2 regions of the Pseudomonas sp. RSB 5.4 genome follow, and region 2 is predicted to be linked to the other one. Evidence: riboswitches for the same ligand, from Rfam matches in the RefSeq annotation. Region 2 holds a riboswitch; the other holds the start of a gene.
The links. Region 2 has a riboswitch for cobalamin ahead of cobW (cobalamin biosynthesis protein CobW). Riboswitches for the same ligand answer to the same signal wherever they lie in the genome.
Positions count from the first base shown of each region.

Region 1: linked by a shared signal. The riboswitch ahead of cobO (cob(I)yrinic acid a,c-diamide adenosyltransferase) and the one ahead of cobW (cobalamin biosynthesis protein CobW) in region 2 are both predicted to bind cobalamin.

Region 1 is NZ_CP146986.1:218,598-223,411, reverse strand. It holds gene cobD (threonine-phosphate decarboxylase CobD) at 1-11, opposite strand, end outside; gene cbiB (adenosylcobinamide-phosphate synthase CbiB) at 4-912, opposite strand; gene bluB (5,6-dimethylbenzimidazole synthase) at 909-1,559, opposite strand; gene V9L13_RS00980 (cobyrinate a,c-diamide synthase) at 1,607-2,956, opposite strand; gene cobO (cob(I)yrinic acid a,c-diamide adenosyltransferase) at 2,953-3,564, opposite strand; cobalamin riboswitch at 3,645-3,875, opposite strand; gene V9L13_RS00970 (hypothetical protein) at 4,040-4,624, shown strand; gene V9L13_RS00965 (sorbosone dehydrogenase family protein) at 4,691-4,814, shown strand, end outside.
Region 2 is NZ_CP146986.1:1,850,333-1,855,146, reverse strand. It holds gene V9L13_RS08230 (cobalamin biosynthesis protein) at 1-253, opposite strand, end outside; gene V9L13_RS08225 (CbtA family protein) at 250-948, opposite strand; gene V9L13_RS08220 (CbtB domain-containing protein) at 960-1,157, opposite strand; cobalamin riboswitch at 1,279-1,500, opposite strand; cobalamin riboswitch at 2,425-2,638, shown strand; gene cobW (cobalamin biosynthesis protein CobW) at 2,736-3,806, shown strand; gene cobN (cobaltochelatase subunit CobN) at 3,810-4,814, shown strand, end outside.

The DNA.
Region 1 (4,814 bases), 1.6 Mb from region 2:
TGCTCAAGCATAGAATTCAGCCCCCACGCAGAGAATCAGCAGCCATAACCATACCCCGCGCTGGACCAATTGCCAGCCGCGATCAATCGAATCGGCATCGGCTGGCGGACCTTCACCCAGTTGTGGACGCTCATGCAGTTCGCCGTGATAGATCGCTGGCCCGCCCAGTTCGACACCCAATGCACCGGCGCCAGCCGCCATCACCGGACCGGCGTTAGGGCTGTCCCATTGCGGCCCCTGATTGCGCCAGCATTGCCAGGCAAGTCGGGTGTTGCCCAGCAGCGCGTAGGTCAGCGCCACCAGCCGTGCCGGAATGTAATTGAGCACGTCGTCGATTTTTGCCGCGCACCAGCCGAAGCGCTCGAAGCGTTCGTTGCGATAGCCCCACATCGCGTCGAGGGTATTGCTCAGGCGATAGAGCACCACCCCCGGCGCGCCGGCCACGACAAACCAGAACAGCGCGGCGAACACCGCGTCACTGCCGTTTTCCAGCACCGATTCAGTCGCGGCGCGAGCGACGGCGGTGCTGTCCAGTTCGCTGGTCTGGCGACTGACCAGATAGCCGACGCGTTTGCGCGCCTCTTGCAGATCATCAGCGCGCAAGGCCGCGGCTACCGGCGCGACATGCTCACCGAGGCTGCGCATGCCAAGGGCGCAATACAGCGCCAGAATCTCGACGATCCAGCCCACGTACGGTGCCCAGGAAAACGCGGTGGCGAGCAAGGTCAGCGGCAACACGGCGATCACCCACGCAGTGACCCCGTGACTGCGCCAGCCACGCCCGCCCGCATTGAAACGGCGCTCGATGCGCCCGGCAAAATTGCCGAACGCCACCAGCGGATGCCAGCGTTTCGGTTCACCCAGCAGCGCATCCAGCGCGACCGCGGCGACACTCAACAACGCCACACTCATTGACTCACTCCCCAATAATTTTCGTACAGCAACTCATTGAGCGGGCGCGCCTGCGCCCACCCTTCGAGTACCAGCATCGGCGCCGGATAGAATTCCTTGACCGGGCCCAGGCACAACACTGCCAGCGGCTTGGCCCCGGCCGGCAACTGCAGCAGATCGGCCAGTGCCTGCGGTTCGAACAGTGAAACCCAGCCCATGCCCAGTCCTTCGGCGCGGGACGCCAGCCACAAATTCTGGATCGCGCAGGACAGCGAAGCCATGTCCATTTCCGGCAGCGTACGACGACCGAAAATGTGTTTTTCGCGATCATCCATCAACGCTGCGACCAGCACTTCGGCGCAGTCGTTGATGCCTTCGACCTTGAGTTTCATGAACTCATCGCTGCGCTCGCCGAGGGCTTCGGCGGTGCGGATGCGTTCTTCTTCGACGAGATGCTGAATCTGCCCGCGCAAGGCGCGATCGCTGATGCGGATGAAGCGCCACGGCTGCATCAGGCCGACGCTGGGCGCCTGATGCGCGGCTTCGAGCAGGCGGCGCAACAGCTCTGGCTCGACCGTGCCGCCAGTGAAGTGGCGCATGTCGCGGCGTTCGGCGATGGCTTTATAGATCGCTGTGCGCTCGGCCTCGGAATATGCGTTGTCGGTCATGGCCTCTTCGCGAGCAAGCTCGCTCCCACATTGGACGGGGTGCTTGCTCAAGAAACGCGATCCCCTGTGGGAGCGAGCTTGCTCGCGAAGGCGACCTTGAGGTCTGGCGCAAATAATGCGGCAATCGCAGTCGGATTCGACGGAAAGTAGAAATGCACGTACGACGCAGTCATCCGCCCCTCCCGATAAACCGCCTCCGCCCCGCGCCCGCCATTCGGACTCAGGCCTCGGGCAATCGGCGTCAGCTCGGTACTGGTCAGGGAATGGTGATAGGTGTGACCGCGCAACGAACCTTCCGGCAAATCCACCGCTTGCAGTGCCAGTGCCGCCAGACGTTTTTGCATCACCGCCTCACCGCGCAGCAGCCCGACCAGTTCGGCACGGGTGCCGTCAACGTCGGTCAACGCGTCGAGCAGATAGAGCATGCCGCCGCATTCGGCGAGCAACGGCTTGCCGGCGGCGTGGTGCGCACGGATCGCGTCGAGCATCGAGGTGTTTTGCGCCAGCGCGACATGGTGCAATTCCGGGTAACCACCGGGCAGATACAGACTGTCGGCCTCGGGCAGTTGGGTATCGCGGATCGGCGAGAAGAAGCTCAACTCGGCGCCCATCGCCCGCAGCAGATCGAGACTGGCGCCATAGGTGAAGGCAAAAGCCTCATCGCGAGCGACAGCAATGCGCACGCCGTCGAGCAGCGGTTCAGCAGGGATCACTTCGGGCGCGGCGAATGCCACGGCCGGTGGCAGCGCTACCTCGCAACTGCTGGCCAAGGCTTCGGCGGCGGCGTCGAGACGCAGATCCAGATCATTCAGTTCACTGGCCTGCACCAGACCGAGATGGCGGCTCGGCAACTCGATCCCGGTTTCCCGGGACAATGCGCCGTACCAGCGCAAACCTTCGGTGAGGCTGCCTTCGAGCAATTGCGCATGACGCAAAGTGCCGACACGGTTGGCCAGCACGCCAGCGAACGGCAGATCCGGCTGATAACGCGCCAGCCCCAGCGCCAACGCGCCAAAGGTCTGGGCCATGGCGGTACCGTCGATCACGCCGAGTACCGGCACGCCGAAATGCCGCGCCAGATCGGCGCTGGACGGCGTGCCGTCGAACAGGCCCATCACGCCTTCGATCAGGATCAGATCGGCTTCGGCGGCGGCTTCCCACAACAGGCGGCGGCTTTCTTGCTCGCCGACCATCCACATGTCCAGTTGATACACCGGCGCACCGCTGGCGCGCTCGAGAATCATCGGGTCGAGAAAGTCCGGGCCGCACTTGAACACGCGCACCTTGCGCCCCTGGTTGCGATGCAAGCGAGCGAGCGCGGCAGTGACGGTGGTCTTGCCCTGACCGGAGGCCGGCGCGGCGATGAGTACCGCCGGGCAGTGACGTGGTTGATTCAAAGTTCGACGCCTTTCTGCGCTTTGATGCCGGCCTGGAAGGCGTGTTTGAGCATGCCCATTTCGGTGACGGTATCGCCCATCTCGATCATTTCCGGCTTGGCCGCGCGACCGGTGACGATCACGTGTTGCATCGGCGGACGCGCCTGCAAGTCACTGAGCACCTGATCCAGATCGAGGTAGCCGTGCTTGAGCGCGATATTCAGCTCGTCCAGCACCACCAGGCCAATCGACGGATCGCGCAGCAACTCGCGGGATACGGCCCACGCGGCTTCGGCGGCGGCGATGTCACGTTGGCGGTCCTGGGTTTCCCAAGTGAAGCCCTCGCCCATCACGTGAAAGCGCACTTGCTCGGGGAAGCGGCGGAAGAACAGTTCTTCGCCCGTGCTGTTGCGACCTTTGATGAACTGCACCACGCCGCACTGCATGCCGTGGCCCATGGCGCGGGCGAGCATGCCGAACGCCGAGCTGCTTTTACCTTTGCCATTGCCGGTCAACACCAGCACCAGGCCGCATTCGTCAGGCGAATTGGCGATGCGTTCGTCGATCACGGCTTTTTTGCGCTGCATACGCGCCAGATGGCGTTCGTCGCGCTCGGGGGAATCGGTCATGGGGGAGCTCTCCGTTGAGGCTGGATAACGGCGGGCAGGCACAAGAATAGACGGCAAAAAGCCTGGCATCGCCCACCGTGATGCCGCTGGATGGATCAGGCCGGTCTCCGGGCTCATGAGCGGCGAATCGCCTGACTGCGCGCCTTCCCGCGTCGTCGACACAGTGGCTCAATGCACAGTTTTCACTCATTTACCGTTGCGGGGGCAGCGCCGGGATCGTGATCGTTCTTCGCCTGAAGACAACCCTCACCGGCTTCCCTGTTTCACTCTGTCGACACAGGTCACAGAGCACCTGAAACAAGCCGCGAAGGTTAGAGGGTTGGGGGTGGAGCGTCAATTAAAGAGGGGGCCCTCGGGCGAATAACTGCCGCCGATCAATTATCTGACGCCAATCTTGTGCCACACTGAGACAAGTGATATCAAAGAGCCATGCTTTTGGTTGAAAAAGCACATCACAACAATAAGGATGATGACGATGCAAGGCATGATCATCAGCAACCCGCGCCTGGAATTCCTGCGCCCGATGCTTGAACGCTGGTTTGACTGTATCGACCGCTACAACGCTGTACGCGGCGACAACGACACCCCTTACTGGCATGACGAGAAAGCCAATCTCGGACTGCTCTCCGCGGCGGCATGGATGGCCGAGCTGGTAACCCTTTGCGATACCGCCACCCGCAAACAGAACGAGGACGGCGAACGCAACGCCCGCGCCGACCTGTTCATCGCCGGGGCCGAAGACCGCGCCTACCTTCAGGCGACCCAGCGCTGGCCGCGAGTCAACAACCTCAACCTGACCCAGGCTCTGCTGGAGATCACCAGCGACGCCAAACGCATCAGTTTTGCCAGCGACCTCAAGCTCGGCTGCCTGTTCGTCGCCCCGCAGAAGGCCCAGCACAGCGCCAGCCCCGAAGAGTTGCAGGACATGGTTGACGACCTGCAAAAGGAACACTGCTGCGCAGTAGCCTGGTATTTCCCCTATGCCTACCGCAAATTGCGCAGCGAAGCGGGCAACTATCACCCGGGCATCGCCGTGCTGTTCAAAGAGGCCCGCGGTTGAGCGGTTGAACCATCGGGTGCGCGCGCTCCTCTATGATTAGGCATGCATTCATAGGGAAGATCAGTAATGCGCAAAACCCAACTCGCTCTCGTCATCGCCCTCGCCGGAGGGCTCGCCGCCTGTGGTGAATCCTCCAGCCTGCAAGTTTCCGACGGCACCGGCCCGTCACCGAAACTGCCTGAACCGAACA
Region 2 (4,814 bases):
TGAGTCGCTGCTGGTAACTGGCCAGTTCGTCGCTGCTGAAATACAACAGCGGCAAGGCCAGTTGCGCGGCCAGCTCCTGCAAACCTGGCTCATCGCGCTTCAAATCGATGCTGGCCAATGCCTTGACCGCTTCCAGTTCGATGCGATGCGCCTGTAATGCCTGATCGAGTAACGCGCGCAGCGTACTGGCCGGGCAGCCGCGCTGGCAGCCCAGACCGACCACGAAGGTCGGCGCTGCGCGGTCATCGGTCATGCGTGGTATTGAGCAGCGCTTTTGCGGCGGAACAACCAGGCGCTGATCAGGCCCAGGGCCAGCCAGAAAGCCACGTTGGTCAACTGCGAAGCGATTTTGAACTGGGCTTCCAGCGCTTCCGGGGCGAGCATCGAGTGCACTTCCGGTTGCGGTGCGCCAATCACGTGCGGCACGGCAAGGATCGCCACGCCCAGCAGTTTCATCAGCCAGTGACGGCTGAACACGATCAAGGCCAGGCCGACTGCGGTGGAGGCGGCGGTGCCGATCCACCACGTTTGCCGCGAAGCCAGATCGGCCGCCGCGGTGCCCGGCAGTTCAGGCGGCAGGCCGAGGGTTGGCGCGAGGACGAAGGTCGCGTAACCGGCCAGGCCCCAGAGCAGGCCCTGCGAGGTTTTGGTCGGTGCGCGCAGGGTGTATAGACCCGCGAGCATCAGGGCGAAACCGACCGCCACCACCAGATTGCCGCCGGTGGTCGAGACCACGCGCTGCCAGCCGTTTTCCGGCTCCCAGGCTTCGGCGTCGTGAGTGTGTGCGGCTGTGCCGGCGGCGTGTTCGTGAACGGCCACCGGTTCGGACTTCTCGAAGGTTTCGGCCTGCAGAATCAGTGGCGAGACCCAGAAACTTTGCAGCAGAGTCAGCAGCAGGGCGGCCAGCAGACCGGTGAAACCTGCGGTTTGCGCAATACGCTTGATCATGTCGGCAGGTCTCAGTGGCACGGGAACGCGGCGCTGTGGCGGGTATCGTGAGCGGCGTTGTGCACCGCTTCGATGTGCGAGAAGCCGGCGAAGTACACGAGGCTTGCACCCAGGATCGACGCGAAAATGGCGGCGGTCAGGCGTTGGCTCAACGTGGAGGTGCTGGAGATTTTGTCGGTGTTGCTGCCGGTGCTGCTGATGATTGACATGGCGCTTCCCTCTGGAGTGTCAGCGGGTTGATAGAGCGCATGAAAACCCCTGCGAGTCGGGCACGCAGAGGTTCGAACAGCGCCCGCCCACCGCGGGTTTGTTATGTTCAGCGACGCAAAATGCGCACTGTGTGTTGCGGGCCGGTCTCCGGGCTCACGAGGGGTTGGCGTCAGGCCGACCTGCAAGCATCACCTTCCCATGCCGTACGGCACAGTGGATTTGACGCTTCGCTCGCTTACCGTTGCGGGGGCAGCACCGGACTGACATGGCTTTGAGTAAAGCACATGATTCACCGGTTTCCCGTTTCACCCTGTGAAGGGCACCCGTAACAAGTTGTGTAGGAGAGCATGGGTTGGGGATTTGAGTCAATTGAGTGGGGTGGGTATATCCGTTGCTGCGGTAACGGCCTCTTAGGGTTCCGCCCTTACGGCGGGTCACTTTTGGCAAACGCCCCAAAAGTAACCAAAAGGTCTATGCCCTGACGTTCGGCCCTCGCCTAGGCTCGGGTTCCTTCGCTCCGGGATTCATCCGGGGGGCAGCGCCTACGGTTTGCTTCGCTGCACCTCCTCTCGCTGTGTTTGGCTGCGCCAAACGGTCGCTACGCTCCCACCCCCGGATAAATCCCTCCACTCAGCCTGCCGACGGGCCCTCAGATCAAAATCAAAAGCGGTACTCGAGCTAACGCTCATTGTGTTGAGTGGGGCGGCTTCGCCGCAGGGCTGCACGCAATCTAGACTGTAGGAGCCAGCCCGCTGGCGATGGCGGCCTGTCAGCCGACCAATCTCTTGCTGATGCACCTGGCCCAACTGTGGGAGCGGGCTTGCTCGCGAAGGCGGCCTGTCAGCCGACCAATTTCTAACTGAATGCATCCAGTGCCATGCAGGAACTGCCGAAGGCTGTGATCTTTTGATCTGCTTTGGCTTTGGTTTTTGATGTGGCTTTTGATGTGGCTTTTGATCTTCAGCCCCTTCGGCAGGCCGAGCGAAGGTGTCCATCAGGGGGGTAGGCGCGCAGCGCCATGCGGCGAAGCCGCATCCATCGAGAGGAGGTGCAGCGAAGCAAACCGGAGGCGATGCCCCCTGATGGGCACCGTAGCGAGGGAACACTGAGCCTCAGCGAAGTGCCGTACGCCGGGGCAAAGCCTTTTGGGTTACCTTTTCGGCGTTTGGAAAAGGTGACTCGCTGTAAGAGCGAAACCGCCAGCGGCGACACCCGCAGAAACGGATATGCCCCCAATCCAAACATTGACCCATCCTCAAGCCATGCGTAGCCTTGCGCTTTCGAGGTTCTTCGGCCCACGCCGAAGCTAAGAAGGGAACGCGGTCAAAGCCGCGGCTGCCCCCGCAACTGTGAACGGTGAAATTCGTTGCCACGCCACTGCCAGCTCAATCCACAGAGCCAGCGGGAAGGCGCAGCGAATGCCGGGCCCAAGGCCTGAACACCGTCAGCCAGGAGACCTGCCTCGTCACAGATTTCTCACTACAACCGGGCGGGGTGATCCGGTGGCGAATTCTTCCGCGCGCGCGTTCGCAGCGGATCTCGTCCCGTATGCCCGCCACCTTGCCAAAGGGCATCCGATGAAAACACTGGCCAAACTCCCCGTCACCATCGTCACCGGTTTTCTCGGCTCGGGCAAAACCACCTTGCTGCGACACATGCTCGACAACGCTCAGGGCCGTCGCATCGCCGTGATCGTCAACGAGTTCGGCGAACTGGGCATCGACGGTGAAATCCTCAAGCAATGCACCATCGGCTGCACCGAAGAAGAAGCCACCGGCCGCGTCTATGAACTGGCCAACGGCTGCCTGTGCTGCACGGTTCAGGAAGAATTCTTCCCGGTGATGCGCGAACTGGTCGCCCGTCGCGGCGATCTCGACCACATCCTGATCGAAACCTCTGGCCTGGCCCTGCCAAAACCGCTGGTTCAAGCGTTCCAGTGGCCGGAAATCCGCAGCGCCTGCACCGTTGACGCGGTGATCACCGTGGTCGACAGCCCGGCCGTGGCCGCTGGCACGTTTGCCGCGTTCCCGGATCAGGTCGATGCCCAGCGCAAACTCGATCCGAACCTCGATCACGAATCGCCACTTCATGAGTTGTTCGCCGACCAACTGGCCAGCGCCGACCTGGTGATCCTGAACAAGGCCGACCAGACCAGCGCGGAAGATCTGGCTCGCGTACGCCTGGAAGTCGCCGAAGAACTGCCGCCCGCAGTAAAAATCATCGAAGCCAGCAACGGTCGCCTGCCGCTGGACGTGCTGATCGGCCTCGGCGCCGGCTCTGAAGAACACATCGACAGCCGCCACAGTCATCACGACCACCACCACGACGGTGATGACGATCACGATGACCACGATCACGACGCCTTCGATTCGATCTCGATCGAACTGCCGCAAGCCGACGAAAGCCTGCTGCTCGACGCGCTGACGCAATTGGTGGTCAAGCACGGCATCCTGCGCGTGAAGGGCTTCGCGGCGATTCCGAACAAGCCGATGCGCCTGTTGATTCAGGGCGTGGGCACGCGTTTCGACAAGCACTTCGACCGTCAGTGGGGCGCTGACGAGGCGCGCGTCACCCGTCTGGTGCTGATCGGTCAGGAACTCGACGCTGCGCAACTCGAAGCGCAACTGCGCGCCGCGCTCAGCGTTTAAGCCATGCACCTGCTCAGGACCCAGCCCGGCGGTTTCGTGTCGGATGACAACATTGCCGACCTTGGACAAACCCCCGCCGAGCTGGTGATCCTGTGCAGCGGCGATTCCAGCCTGGCGCTGCTCGCCGAAGCGGCGCAGCAACTGCCCGAGGATTACCCGAGCCTGCGCCTGGCCAATCCGATGCAGGTGCAGAATCACGCCTCGGTCGATCTGTATGTCGATGAGGTGTTGCGTCACGCCAAGGTCATTCTGATTTCGCTGCACGGCGGCATCGCCTATTGGCGTTACGGCGTCGAGCGTCTGGTGGAATTGTCCGAGCGCGGCGTGCAGGTGATTCTGGTGCCCGGTGATGACCGTCCCGACCCGGAACTCAGCGACCTGAGCACCGTGCCCGCCGAAGATCGCGACCGCCTCTGGCAGTTCCTGCGTCAGGGCGGCATGGGCAATGCGCTGGATTTCTTTCGTTGTCTGGCCAACCGCTGGCTGGCGCGGGATTACGCCTGGGGCGAGCCGCAAGCGCTGCCGCGTACGGCGATTTACCACCCACAGAAAAACACCGCCGCACTGAGCGACTGGCAAGCCGATTGGCAGCCGGGTCGCCCGGTGACGGCGGTGTTGTTTTATCGCTCGCATTTGCAAGCGGCCAACACCGCGTTCATCGATGTGTTCTGCCAGCGCTTGCAGGCGGCGGGGCTTAATCCGTTGCCGATTGCCGTCGCCAGCCTGAAAGAACCCGGCTGCCTGAGTGTGGTCGAGGACTGGCTGGATGAGGTCGAGGCGGCGGTGATTCTCAACACCACCGGCTTCGCGCAATCCAGTCCGGAAGCCCCGCACCTGCGGCCGTTCCGGCGCAATATTCCGGTGATTCAGGCGATCTGCGCCCAAGACAACGAACCGGGCTGGCGCGACAGCGAGCAGGGCCTCGGGCCACGGGATCTGGCGATGCACATCGCCTTGCCGGAACTTGATGGGCGCATCATCAGCCGTCCGATCAGCTTCAAGGATCTG